3 regions of the Bradyrhizobium sp. IC4060 genome follow, and region 2 is predicted to be linked to each of the others. Evidence: predicted binding sites of a transcription regulator. Region 2 holds the regulator's gene; each other region holds the start of a gene.
The links. The regulator LexA, encoded in region 2, represses DNA repair genes until DNA is damaged. The targets are predictions, from matches to a motif close to TGTTCNNNNTGTGTTCNG.

Region 1: recA (recombinase RecA) is a predicted target of LexA. The motif match lies at 2,946-2,963, and genes of this name have one in related genera.
Region 3: I6F16_RS24780 (YifB family Mg chelatase-like AAA ATPase) is a predicted target of LexA. The motif match lies at 2,546-2,563, and genes of this name have one in related genera.

Annotation. Positions count from the first base shown of each region.
Region 1 is NZ_JADYVJ010000013.1:120,671-125,222, reverse strand. It holds gene I6F16_RS31220 (hypothetical protein) at 307-603, shown strand; gene I6F16_RS31215 (hypothetical protein) at 702-956, shown strand; gene I6F16_RS31210 (hypothetical protein) at 988-1,158, opposite strand; gene I6F16_RS31205 (DUF2798 domain-containing protein) at 1,381-1,632, shown strand; gene I6F16_RS31200 (hypothetical protein) at 2,206-2,376, opposite strand; gene I6F16_RS31195 (hypothetical protein) at 2,530-2,730, opposite strand; gene recA (recombinase RecA) at 3,055-4,143, shown strand; gene I6F16_RS31185 (hypothetical protein) at 4,243-4,552, shown strand, end outside.
Region 2 is NZ_JADYVJ010000006.1:96,745-101,296, reverse strand. It holds gene I6F16_RS21015 (GAF domain-containing protein) at 1-310, opposite strand, end outside; gene I6F16_RS21010 (hypothetical protein) at 524-961, opposite strand; gene lexA (transcriptional repressor LexA) at 1,347-2,048, opposite strand; gene glp (gephyrin-like molybdotransferase Glp) at 2,225-3,433, opposite strand; gene I6F16_RS20995 (hypothetical protein) at 3,653-3,856, opposite strand; gene I6F16_RS20990 (HAD family phosphatase) at 4,015-4,552, opposite strand, start outside.
Region 3 is NZ_JADYVJ010000008.1:171,219-175,770, forward strand. It holds gene I6F16_RS24765 (AAA family ATPase) at 1-1,149, shown strand, start outside; gene I6F16_RS24770 (tetratricopeptide repeat protein) at 1,269-2,066, opposite strand; gene I6F16_RS24775 (PilZ domain-containing protein) at 2,147-2,392, opposite strand; gene I6F16_RS24780 (YifB family Mg chelatase-like AAA ATPase) at 2,621-4,159, shown strand; gene I6F16_RS24785 (hypothetical protein) at 4,268-4,552, shown strand, end outside.

The DNA.
Region 1 (4,552 bases), on a different contig from region 2:
GAGGCAAAGTCACCCGGTCTGGCGCCGGCCGCCTCGGCTTGAAAATGCCTGACTTGGCCCGATATGATGCCAGGCTTGGGTAGGGGTGGATGATGTTGCGTCGCTGTATCCTCGTCTTTTGCATGGGCCTGCTCGGTCTCGCGCTGAGCGGGTGCACCAAATGCGGTCCGATCTGGGATGATTGGCTGCAGACGCCCAAATCATGCCGATCGGATCGGCACTAGCGGCCACCGGTCGTGACCGGGCTGACGAGGATGACAGGGCACGGGGCGATCCGCGCCTCATGGAAGACTTAAGGAGTGAATGATGAAGCTTTTCCGTTTGGCCGCGGTGCTGGCCGTGCTGGCGGGACCTGCCTACGCGCAAATGCCCAACATCAATTTGATGCAGGATGCCCCGAGCAAGTCGCCGGAGGAGAAGGCCATCGAGGCCGAACGTGAGAAGGCCTACAAGGAAACACTGAAGAAGATTCCGGATACCAAGGCGTCCAGCGATCCCTGGGGCGGCATGCGCGCCGAACAGCCGAAGCAGCCGGCGGCGCCGAAGGCGTCGGCCGCGACCAGTGCGCCGAAGAAGGCCAAGAGCGGGACGGCCGCCAACTGACCCGTTCCGGGGAGGCACAATGCTCCTCGGAAGGACTCCTCTTGATCCGGCCCGCGCCCTACATTGTCCGTAGCGTAGTGCGCAGAGGAAGGCAGGACATGGCCGATCGTCCGCGGGATCTCGCCGAGCGGATGGCGCGCCGGCGCAAGGCGGCCGGCAAGCCCGGCCAGTCCGCCGGCGATGGCTATCTGCGCGAGACCTTCACGCTGCCGCGGGCGGCGGCACGGGAGCGGGCGCAGGCCTTCTTCGCCCGCTACCCCAAGGCCGGCTATATGAGCGAGGTCGAGACCTGGCGCGAATTGCCCGGCGGCGATATCGAGTTCACCATGCGTCGGCTGCCCAGCGCCGACTGACGCGCGCTATGGCGCAGAGGGCGAAAACGGTTCAGGCCGTCTTTCGCCCGATCGCCTTCAGCTCGCGGTCGATGCGCAGCTGCACGCGCCGGATCGCCAGCAGGTCGAGCCTGGTCTCGGTCTTGCCGGTCCTGATCCGGTCGCCGATGCGGAACTGCCACTGGTGAACTCGACGCCCCTGTGATTCATGGTCACCTCCCACGATTCACCCTTGTGCCTGCAAACATGTTGGTCGTCGCAATATTCCGCAGGCAAGAAAAATGTCGCCCGCGGCCTCCGTGGTTCTCCGACCATGAACAAAGTTCCTGGAGCCCGGCCGGGGTGCATCCGGCGGTCCCGCATCGCGGTTCCAATCGAAGCGCCGGATCCGCTCGACGGCATGTGCCTTGCTTGCCGATCACGGGCAAGCAACCATGGGCGCCTCATGCTCGGCATTCCCCGCCGCTACTCGCATTTCGTCTTCGGCATCATCCAGTCCGGGCTTACCTCGCTGATCGCGGCTGGGATCGCCAGCTTTCCCGCCGGCAGCCCGATGCTCTTCGTGCGGCACTGGATGGTGTCCTGGCTGATCGCATGGGCCGCGATGCTGCCGGTCGTGCTGCTGGCGGCGCCCGCGATCCGCGCCTTCTCGCTGCGCCTGACGCAGGAGGAGCAGGAGCCCCGCGCCGGCCGGTAGCCGGGCGACCCTAGCCGGCTGGCTGACGACAGCCTGACAGGCGGACCGCCGGCAGGTGCGCGATCGAAAGGCCGCACACTGGCCCCGTACCGGTCCCAATTTCGACATCCGTCCGCACCACTGCGGACACACCCGTCGGCAAGATTTTATCCGTTCGGCGCAGCCATGGGGGAAACGTGGCGCGCCGGAAACGGGGTGGCATCATATGGATAACGTAGAGCGGTCATTCGCCGCCGCGACGGCGGCTGGCTTCGTCGTGCTAGTGATAGGCCTGGTTCTGCTGGCGGTGCTGTAGCATGCGCTGCTGCAGACGGAACCGACGTGCCGGGCCGTCCGATCGACGGCGCTGGCGTGCCTTGCCTCTCAAAAGTGGCAAAACAACCCCATGCACAGTAGGGGTCCTGCCGATTTCATCTCTTCGCCAATGGGTTGCTGGTAGTATTTAGCTACCTTCTGCATCGGCGAGCGCGACGCCCGACCGGCGATGCCGATCGAGGTTCCGGCCAAGGACCGGAGCGGAGTGCCGCATCGCGGGCGGGCTTGGCCCGCTCCGGACGGCGGTCCTGGCAGTGCCTAATGAACCTTGATCTCGTTCAGCGGCAGACGGAGCTCGGCGGCGCGCTCTTCGCGGTCCTTCTTGCGGAACTCGTTTTCCTTGCGCTCGAACTTCACCATCTCCTCGTGGGCGGCGTCCAGCAGCGGCTTTCGCCTCAGCGTATCGTGCTGCGTGTCGTTGTTCGTCATGACCAGAGATCCCCAAAAGTTGCGCTCCCATCCCCACAGAAGGCCCGAGACCGCGAAAAGGTTCGGTGCCGTAGGATTACGGAAACATGACGGCGCCCAGTCGCGCGTCGTTGATCCCGGTCATGGTCGCTTCGAGGAACCCGGCGTAGGCGGCTATTCCGGCGGCTGCAGCCCCGGCGATTTGACCCAATCGTTCAGATGATTGGCAACGTCGGCCTGGCGCGCCTTCTTGAGCAGCGCGTCCCGCTCCGGCCCGGGAGGTAGCTTGGACGCCTGCTCGCGGACCTGCTTCACCCATGCCGACAGCCGGTCCTGAAGGGTCAGTTGCTGCTTGAAACGTCGTCGCTTCAACATGGCGCGCTCTTTCCGTGCGAGGAGGCGGGAGCGCGAGGTCAGCGTTCTCATCACCGATAGTGGCCAGGGTCCGCGCGGTGATGATGCATTAGGATCCAGAAGTGGATCCGCGTCTGTTCAGTTGTGCACGCAGTGCGGACGGCGTGATGATCCAGCATGGCCGGTTCGACCAGCTCCGTTGTCTCCTGGTCCAGTCAGAAAGACAAAATCCGCAAAAGAACATATTGCGAACCTAGAACAAATGGGGTACATTGCTTTTATCGCCGAGCTGCCTCGCAACCGTTTGTCCCTCACGCGAATCCTCGCCATAAGGAGCACGACCCAATGTCCGCAACTGCCCTGCGTATCGTCGAAGGATCCTCCATGGACAAGAGTAAAGCTCTGGCTGCCGCGCTCTCTCAGATCGAGCGCCAGTTCGGCAAGGGCTCGGTGATGAAGCTCGGCAAGAACGACCGCTCCATGGACATCGAGGCGGTGTCCTCAGGCTCGCTCGGGCTCGATATCGCGCTCGGCATCGGCGGCCTGCCCAAGGGGCGCATCGTCGAGATCTACGGGCCGGAATCCTCGGGCAAGACCACGCTGGCGCTGCATACGGTGGCGGAAGCGCAGAAGAAGGGCGGCATCTGCGCCTTCATCGACGCCGAGCACGCGCTCGATCCGGTCTATGCCCGCAAGCTCGGCGTCAACATCGACGAGCTCCTGATCTCGCAGCCCGACACCGGCGAGCAGGCCCTGGAGATCTGCGACACCCTGGTGCGCTCGGGCGCGGTCGATGTTCTCGTGGTCGATTCGGTGGCGGCGCTGGTGCCGAAGGCCGAGCTCGAGGGCGAGATGGGCGATGCGCTGCCGGGCCTTCAGGCGCGGTTGATGAGCCAGGCGCTGCGCAAGCTGACGGCCTCCATCAACAAGTCCAACACCATGGTGATCTTCATCAACCAGATTCGCATGAAGATCGGTGTGATGTACGGCTCGCCGGAAACCACGACCGGCGGCAATGCGCTGAAATTCTACGCCTCCGTCCGCCTCGACATCCGCCGCATCGGCGCGATCAAGGAGCGCGACGAGGTGGTCGGCAACACCACGCGCGTCAAGGTGGTCAAGAACAAGCTGGCCCCGCCGTTCAAGCAGGTCGAGTTCGACATCATGTACGGCGAGGGCGTCTCCAAGATGGGCGAGATCCTCGATCTCGGCGTTAAGGCCGGCATCGTCGAGAAGTCCGGCGCCTGGTTCTCCTATGACAGCCAGCGCCTCGGCCAGGGCCGCGAGAACGCCAAGGCGTTTCTGAAGGGCAACCCCGACATCACCGCCAAGATCGAGACCGCGATCCGCCAGAATTCCGGCCTGATCGCCGAGCAGATTCTCGCCGGCACGCCGGAGCGCGACGCCGACGGCGAGGAGCCGGCGGACGAGTAAGACCTAACGCGAAAATTTTTCGCGAGGAGCGGGCACTGAGGACGTTGAGTTGCCGACGTCTTCGGTGCCCGTTTCGTGTTGCGTGGGGGCGCGTCGACGATGAAGCGTGTGATTCTGACTAGTTCGTCCGGCGTTGGTCTCACCTATGCCGGTCGTGCTGACATGGTCGTCCCGTTGATCTTTCGGTTCGTTTGGGGGCCGTTGCCTACGTCGCACCACCTCGAGGACTATCTTACGGGAGGCTATTACAGGGGCGATCCGGAGGTGCGGTGGTCCGATCTTGTTGGCCGGTTGCCTCAGACCGGTCTCGCACACAAGGAGACTGGCCTGGTTTGGTTTTGCGAGACCTATGGCGTCGAGTTCATCGAGCTGTGGTTCGACCCTGAGCCTAACAGTCAATTGCAACTGA
Region 2 (4,552 bases):
CGCAGAACAGCACCAGCACGGCTTGCAGGAATTCGCCCGCGAACACCGGCACCGCCACGCCACAGGTGAGGCCGGCCGCAACGGCCTGATCGGTCCGCTTGAAATAGGAGTTGGCGAATTTCGTGAGGATGACGGGGTGGGCACAGGCCCAGGCCTTGCCTGGAAGTCCCTCGTCATATCCGAAGTGCAGCTCTTCGCTGACGGCCTTGAACGCGGACAGCCCTTCGTCGTAGAGGCCGCCGCCGAATTCCAGCCGCATGCGCGCCCGGTCGGGTACCCAGAGTTCAACGACGCGAATGAAGGTCTTCATGGAGCCTGTCCGCCGCCTCAAGCCATTGCAGCATCGGTCATCTGGCTGCGGAGCGGACGTTCAAAATTCAGGCAGGACGGCTCAAACTTCGTGCGGCGACGAGGCGCGGAGGCTCGCCGATCGAATGTCCTGAAACACAAACTCACCGGGCTCGCCGGCCTCGGCCGGCGACGGTAATTTCAATCCGGGCCTCGCCCCGTCGGGCGCAGGGCGTCAGCCGATCGGCAAGCGCGTGATCGTGGGCGGCCGCGTCTCGGCGACGATCTGCGGCTTGTGCTCGCGCTCGGGCACCGGCTGCGTCACCGGCAATTGCAGCACGGTCGCACGCTGGCCTTCGACGAGCTGCGTCACCAGCACGTATTTGCCGTCGGGGAATTCGATCGCGTCATGATGGCGATCGGGAATGTGCGGGTCGATCTTGCCGAACTTGCCGACGCGAGAGTTCACGGTGCGCGTCCAGATCCAGCGGTTGTCGTAGCGGACGTTGTCGGCGAAAGCGAGCTCCGTTCCCGGGAGCAGACAGACCGCGACGGAAGGATCGGCTTCGGAAGCGAAGCCGCGCGTCGAGGTGCCGCGGAAGGTTGTCGTGACGATCGTCTCGCCGACTTCGGCGGGGCGCGTCGCGACGGCATGCAGGCTGTAGTCACACATCGGGTGCTCCTCATGCTGGGATAGCGACCCGCGTCTCTTTCGAGGCGCAGGCCTCTATCAGAGTGGAAGCATACAACGCTCTGCTCGGTTATGGGCAAATCTGCGGCTCGCGTCTGCAGCACGCGATCACATTATCTTTCCCGGATTCGATAGGAACAAACCTCGCGTCCTTGCATTCGGCCCAGCGCTATCACCGCTGCCGGCACAACTCTACGGGCGAAGCAGAAACGGCTGCGTACCTGCACGGGCGATGTCGCGCGCGAAGAGAGACCGGACTGTCAGCGCAGAACCTGAGAAACCGTCCGGCCGGAGCGGACAAACCTCCGCTCCAATCCTGGATCGACGATACCGATCGAAGCGCGCGCGGCGCTGGATGCTTTCGGTATCAGTACTTCCGGTAAAGCCCGATCAGCTTGCCCTGGATCTTCACGCGGTTCGGCGGAAGAATGCGGACCTCGTAGGCGGCATTGGCGGGCTCGAGCGCGATCGAGGCGCCGCGGCGGCGGAAGCGCTTGAGCGTGGCCTCCTCGTCGTCGATCAATGCCACCACGATGTCGCCGGTATTTGCGGTCTCGTTGCGCTGGATCAGCGCCATGTCGCCGTCGAGGATGCCGGCCTCGACCATCGAATCGCCGCGCACTTCGAGCGCGTAGTGCTCGCCCGAGCCGAGCATGTCCGGCGGCACGCTGATGGTATGGCTGCGGGTCTGCAGCGCCTCGATCGGCGTGCCGGCGGCGATGCGGCCCATCACGGGCACCGCGACGGGGCGCTCGCCCTCGTCCGCGGGCGGGCTGGAGCTCGCGCGCACCTTGCCGAGATTGCCCTCGATCACGCTCGGGGTGAAGCCACGGCGATTGCCGGCGGCGGCCTGGAGCTCGGGCAGCTTGATCACCTCGATGGCACGGGCACGGTTGGGCAGGCGGCGAATGAAGCCGCGCTCCTCGAGCGCAGTGATCAGGCGATGGATGCCTGACTTCGAGCGCAGGTCGAGCGCATCCTTCATCTCGTCGAAGGACGGCGGCACGCCGCTTTCCTTCAGACGTTCGCTGATGAACCGCAGAAGCTCGTATTGTTTGCGCGTCAACATCTCGACCAAAGTCCCCCGGTTGATGTCGTTCGATTCCGACACGATGAAGCCGGCACTAAGCCGCTACATCCTCGAAACAAATCATGAACGGACACTATATGTTCGATATGTGTTCCGCAACTGCTTAATTTATGGTGAACGCGGCCAAGCTCGCGGAATGCGTGTGGCTGGGCGGCTCAGACGGGCAGCCGGAGCACCTCGCAAGGCGTGCCGGCCTCGGCCTTCGGCGCGAACGGTGCGCGCACCAGAAGTACCTGTGCCGCAGCGAGATTCGCAAGAAGGGAGGAGTCCTGATGGCTGACCGGAAGGGCGACGCGCGTGCCGTCGTCGCGCTCCTCCAGCCGCGCACGCAGATAGTCCTCGCGCTGGTCGTTGGCGGCGAGATCGCGGCCCAGCACGGCGCGCTCGCGCCGATGATGAATCGCTAAACGGCCCGACAGGGCGCGAATCAAGGGGACCATGAACAGGAAGGCGCACACGTAGGACGACACGGGATTGCCGGGCAGGCCAATCACGCGCATCGCGCCTATCCGACCGTGCATCATCGGCTTGCCCGGCCGGATCGCGATCTTCCAGAACGCCATCGCGATGCCTTCGCCCTTGAGCGCCTGCTGGACCAGGTCGTGGTCGCCGACCGAGGCACCGCCGGTCGTGATCAGGATGTCGGCGCCGCTCTCGCGCGCGCGGCGGATGCCGGCGGACGTCGCCTCCAGTGTATCGGCGGCAATTCCGAGGTCGATGGTCTCGGCGCCCTCGCTGCGGGCGAGCGCATGCAGGGCATAGCCGTTGGAATAGACGATCTGGCCGCGACCAGGCGTGGTGCCCGGCATCACGAGCTCGTCGCCGGTGGCGAGAACGGCAACCCTCGGGCGGCGGATGACGGCGAGATGCGGATGATTCATTCCGGCGGCAAGGGCGAGATCGCGCTCGGTGAGGCGGATTCCCTTGCGCAGCAGCACGTCGCCTTCGCGGAAGTCGACGCCTGCAGGGCGGATGTGCCGGCCGAAAATGGCGGCTTCCTTGATCGTCACATGTTTGCCGTCGGCAGCCGTGTCCTCCTGGATCACGACGGCATCGGCGCCGTCGGGAACGACGCCGCCGGTGAAGATCCGCACGGCTTCGCCGGGGCCGACGCTTCCCGCGAACGGCCGGCCCGCCGCGACCTCGCCGACGACGGTCAACCTCGAATCGTTTGCCGCGTCGGCCGTGCGTACGGCATAGCCGTCCATCGCCGACATCGCCTCCGGCGGCTGCGTGCGCCGCGCCGCGACATCGCGGGCGAGCACACGATGGTAGGCCTCGTCGAGGCAAACCATCTGTTCAGCCAGCGGCTCGACGCCGGCCAGCACCGCGGCAAGCGCGTCAGAAACCGGCATCAGGGCCACGGGCGAACTCCTGCTGAGCACATCAGTCAATGGGCGGCGAGAGTTCTAGCCGAGTGCAGGCGTGAGGCAAAGCAGCACGCGGGATGATTTATCCTGCGTGATCGCGGGGTGGAAGAGGTCGGCTCAACTCCGCCGCGGCATGATGCGGAAGGCGAGACAGACCGGAACGAGGATTGCCATGGCAAGGACGAGAATGACGAGCGCCACGGCCAACATCGTTCAACGCCCCGTCGGATCGCCCGGACTGATGTCCGCGACGTCGGGCGGCTTGGGACCCTGATCCTTGTCCGGCAGCGGGTCCGCCTGGGATTTTAGGTCGGCGGCCTTGCTGATCAGCTTGGCGGAGAGGTCAGAATCCGAGGTGGTTCTGGCGAATTCGAGCAGGAGAGAGGCTTGCTTGGTGAGATAGGTCTTGCCCAGCACGTCGATCAGTCCAATGTAGAAGTCCCAACGGACTCATGAGTCCGAAGGGTGGTATTCCGTTCCCGGAACTCTGTATAAAAATGCACAAAGTGATCAGGTTCCACATTTTCAGCAGTTTTTGTTCCGGCAAGTGAGCGCGCTCCGGGCTTTCCCGCGGCTCAGATCCCCAGTGCTTTCAATGCGTTCCCGACATCACGCGGCGAGGTGACATGCACGGCGGTCAACCCGCGCGCCCGCGCTCCCTCGATGTTCTCGGCGAGGTCGTCGAAGAACACGATGCGCTCGGCCGGCACGCCGATCGCCGCCACGACATGGTCGAAGGCCTCGGCATCCGGTTTGCGCAGGCCGATGCTGGAGGACAGATACAGCTCGCGGAAATGGCCGAGCAGACCGGCATATTCCTTCGAGAAATAGTCGACGTGCGGCCGATTGGTGTTGGAGAAGGCATAGAGCGGCATCTGCTTCGCCGCCCGCGGCAACAGCTCGGCGATATCAGGCATCTCGCCGGCGAAAATCGCGTTCCAGCCTTCCAGGAATTGCGCATCCGAGATGCCGATCCCGAGCGAGGACCGCAGCGAGGCGAAATAGTCCCCATCGCTGATCTTGCCCATCTCGTGCAACCGGTAGGCCTCGTCGCGCACATAGCGCGCGATGATGGCCTCGGGCTGGCAGCCGGCATGTCCCGCCCAGCAGGCG
Region 3 (4,552 bases), on a different contig from region 2:
CGGCTCGCCAAGGCCCATCTCAGCGCCAAGGACGGCGGCCTCGCCGCGGCGATCGAAGCCTATGAATCGATGCCGACGCCGAACGTGATCGTCATCGAGTCCGACGGCACGCGCGACATCCTCGAAGGACTGGACGACCTCGCCGGCGTCTGCGATCCCGGCACACGCGTGGTCGTGATCGGCAGCCCCAGCGACACCGCGCCCTATCGCGAGCTGGTGCGCCGCGGCGTCAACGACTACGTGGTCGGCCCGGTCGAAACCATCGACGTGGTCCGCTCGATCTGCAGCCTGTTCTCGGCCTCGGAAGCCATCATCACCGGCCGCGTCATCGCCGTGGTCGGCGCCAAGGGCGGCGTCGGCGCGTCCACCGTCGCGCATAATTTGGCCTGGACCATCGCCCGCGATCTCTCGCTCGATTCCGTCGTGATCGATCTCGACCTCGCCTTCGGCACCGCGGGCCTCGACTACAACCAGGATCCGGTGCAGGGCATCGCCAACGCGGTGCTGTCGCAGGACCGGCCGGACACGGCGCTGATGGAGCGCCTGCTCGCCAAATGCACCGATCGCCTCAGCCTCCTGGCGGCGCCCGCCACGCTCGACCGCGTCTACGATTTCGGTGCCGAAGCCTTCGATGCCGTGTTCGACACGCTGCGCATGACGACGCCCTGCATCGTGCTCGACGTGCCCCATCAATGGTCCGGCTGGACCCGGCGCGCGCTGGTGAATGCCGACGACATCGTGATCGTGGCCGAGCCCGATCTCGCTAACTTGCGCAACACCAAGAACATGCTGAGCGTGCTGAAGGCGGCGCGACCGAACGACCGGCCGCCGCTGTACTGCCTCAACCAGGTCGGCATGCACAAGCGTGCGGAGATCGAGGTCAAGGCCTTCGCCAAGACCATGGAGAGCCAGCCGATCGCGGTGATCCCGTTCGATTCGAAACTGTTCTCGACCGCGGCCAATAACGGCCAGATGATCGCGGAGGTCTCCAGGACCCACCGCACCACCGTTCTGTTCCAGAATATGGCGAACCGCCTCGCCGGCCGCGGCGAGGTGAAGAAGCCGAAGCGCTCGCTGCTCGAGCCGCTTTTGAAGAAGCTGAAGGGCAAGTCGGGGCGCAGCTCGGCCCCGCATCGCAAGGCGTCGTAGGCGCGGCTTATTTGAGCATGATCTCCGCGCAAACGCCTTCCGCGTTTGTCGCGAGGGAAAACCGCTTCACACTTTGCGCTGACGCGGCCCTTCGGGTCCGGATCATGCTCTAGGGCGGACTACCTGTCCGCCCGCTGCTGCTTTTTCGCCAGCAGCTGCTTCAGCGCCGCGACCTTGGCCGCGCCCTGGTCCGGCGGCAGATCTGCCTTGACGAGGATTTCGGCCTCGGCCTCGCGACCCTGCAATCCCAGCACGAGTGCCAGATTGGCGCGGACCCGCGCATCGTTCTGATTGCGCTGATGGGCGCGGCCGAGCACCTGTTCGGCCTTCGAGAGATTATTTTGCAGCATGTAGGACAGGCCGAGATTGGACAGCACGGTCGGCTCGTTCGGCACGATCTTCAACGCCGCGGCGTAATATTGCTGGGCTTCCTCGTTGCGGCCGAGCTGATCGAGCACAGCCCCTTGCGCCGACAGGATGCGCCAATCGGGATCCTCGGGCGAATGCGCCCGGCCGAGGACGTCGAAGGCCTGCTGGAAATTGCCGTTGTCGGCGAGGGCGCGGCCGTAGCCGGCGAGCAGCGCCTTGTTGCCGGGACGGGCGAGCACGGCCTGCTCCAGCACTGCGACCGCCTGCGCGCGCTGGCCGCTGCCACGCAGCGCCTTGCCGTATTCGAGAGCAATGGCGGGATCGCTCGGCTTGGCGCGATAACGCTCGCGAAGTGCGTCCATCTCCGGCGTGGGGTCGGCCTTGCTGTCGGACTTGCCGTCAAGCTTGGCGGCGGACTCCCGCTTGCCGCCGAGCGCACCGGTGACGTCGTCGATGCCGGCCGTCTGACAGCCGCCGAGGGCGAGGATCAGGACGGCGGAACACAGATATCCCGCCGGGGATAAGGCGAGGAACGAACGCTTGGGCATACTCTGATCACTCGGCAACTGATCAGAGATGCTTACCCATTAACGCTAAAGTCCCGTTAAGGAGGCGCGCCTGTTGAGGTTCAGTCGACGAACTCGGCGCCGAATTCGCAGCCGATGCGCCAGCGCAGGCGGCATTGGCGGGAATAATCAGGCGCGAAGATGATGGTGAATTGCGGCGGCACTTCCAGAAATTCCGCCACCACTTTCACGCCGCCATCCGAAATGTCCGTGATCGTGCAATCCCGCGGCAGCGAGCCCGCGCCAAAATGGATCTTGGCGAGGCGGCTGCACACCCGACGTTCGCTTCTCCGGCGATTTGCAAGCATTTGAACTGTTCACCCGTTAGACCACGGCCCATCCCGCAGCCCTAGGAGTAGCGGACATTCGTTGGAATGTGCTGAGGAGAGAAGGCGGCATTCGAGACGTAGTGTCTGGGCTGCGTTTACGATTGGTTAGGATTTGACCGGCCGCCAAGCGATTGTTCCCGTATTGTTCTTGCGGAAACGGCCGCGCTCTGCTACCCCTAATTGCAGCAATGGGCAGGCTGGTTCGGCATGGTTCAGCGGGTTTCTACCGTCGCCTTTGAGGGGATCGAGGCCCGCGCGGTCGACGTGCAGGTGCAGGTCGCGCCTGGCCTGCCGGCCTTTGCCATCGTCGGCTTGCCGGACAAGGCGGTGTCGGAGGCGCGCGAGCGGGTGCGCTCGGCGCTGATCGCCTCGGGGCTGGCGCTGCCGGCGCGGCGGATCATCGTCAATCTGGCCCCGGCCGACCTCCCGAAGGAGGGCAGCCATTACGACCTGCCGATTGCGCTTGGGCTGATGGCCGCGATAGGCGCCATCCCGCCCGATGCGCTGACCGGCTTCACCGTGCTCGGCGAGCTCGGCCTCGACGGCTCGATCGCGCCGGTGGCCGGCGTCCTTCCCGCCGCGATCGGCGCCAATATGCGCGAGGAAGGACTGATCTGCCCGGCGTCCTGCGGCTCCGAGGCGGCGTGGGCGAGCCCGGACATCCAGATCATTGCCGCACACTCGCTGATCCAGATCGCCAACCATTTCAAGGGCACCCAGGTGCTGTCGCGGCCGACGCCGAAGGTGCACGAGGCCGCCGCCTCGACGCTCGACCTGCGCGACATCAAGGGCCAGGAAAGCGCCAAGCGCGCGCTGGAGATCGCGGCCGCCGGCGGGCACCACCTGCTCATGATCGGCGCGCCGGGCGCGGGCAAATCGATGCTGGCCGCGCGCCTGCCCTCGATCCTGCCGCCGCTGTCGCCTAGCGAGCTGCTCGAGGTCTCCATGATCGCCTCGGTCGCCGGCGAGATCGAAGGCGGCGCGCTGACGGCGCGGCGCCCGTTCCGCTCGCCGCACCATTCCGCCAGCATGGCCGCGCTCACCGGCGGCGGCGCGCGCGCCAAGCCCGGCGAGATCTCGCTGGCACATCAGGGCGTGCTGTTCCTCGACGAATTGCCGGAGTTCGATCCGCGCGTGCTGGATTCGCTGCGCCAGCCGCTGGAGAACGGCGAGGTCGCGGTGTCGCGCGCCAATCATCGCGTCACCTACCCTGCCCGCTTCATGCTGGTCGCGGCGATGAATCCCTGCCGCTGCGGCAATGCGTTTGAGCCCGGCTATGCCTGCAAGCGCGGCCGCATCGACCGCTGCACCGGCGATTACCAGGCGCGCATCTCCGGTCCGCTGATGGACCGCATCGATCTGCGCATCGAGGTGCCGGCGGTGACGGCCGCCGACCTGATCCTACCGCCGCCGTCGGAAGGATCGGCCGAGGTCGCCGCCCGCGTGGCGGCGGCGCGCGACATCCAGCTGGCGCGCTATGCGGATGCAGGCCTGCCCCATTTCCGCACCAATGCTGAAGCCCCCGCCTCCGTGCTGGAGGAGATCGCAAAGCCGGATGCGCAAGGCGCCAAGCTGCTGCGCGACGCCGCGGAGACCATGCGCCTGTCGGCGCGCGGCTATCACCGCGTGCTGCGGGTGGCGCGAACGCTGGCCGACCTCGACCATGCCGACAAGATCGGCCGGCTGCACCTCGCCGAAGCGCTGTCGTACCGCGCACGCGCGGAGGATGTGCGCCAGCTGGCTTGATCATTCCGCGCATCAACCCGGCGGTAACGACTTTCCTTTACGCTCTGCAAACCATAAGGCCCGACGCGTTTCGGTTGTGAGTTCCCGGGGCCTAGCGAGTAGAGCGTCATGTTGCGTTTCAAGTTCCTGGCCTCGGCTGTTCCCCTGTTGGCGGCTGCGGTGTTCGCCCGCGCCGAGATCGGATCGGTGTCGCATCCCTGCATCGCGTTGGGCGACACATCGGTCGAGCTCACCTCGCTGTTCTGGACCGCCGGCGTGCATGTCGCCTTCACCGACGATCCCGCGCAGGCGACGGTGCGGGTCCAGATCACCGAGGATGCCGACGCCGCGGATTTTGCCGTGGTCGACGACGGCCTCGGCTCCGAGCCTGACACCTGCCAGGCCAGCCCTTCG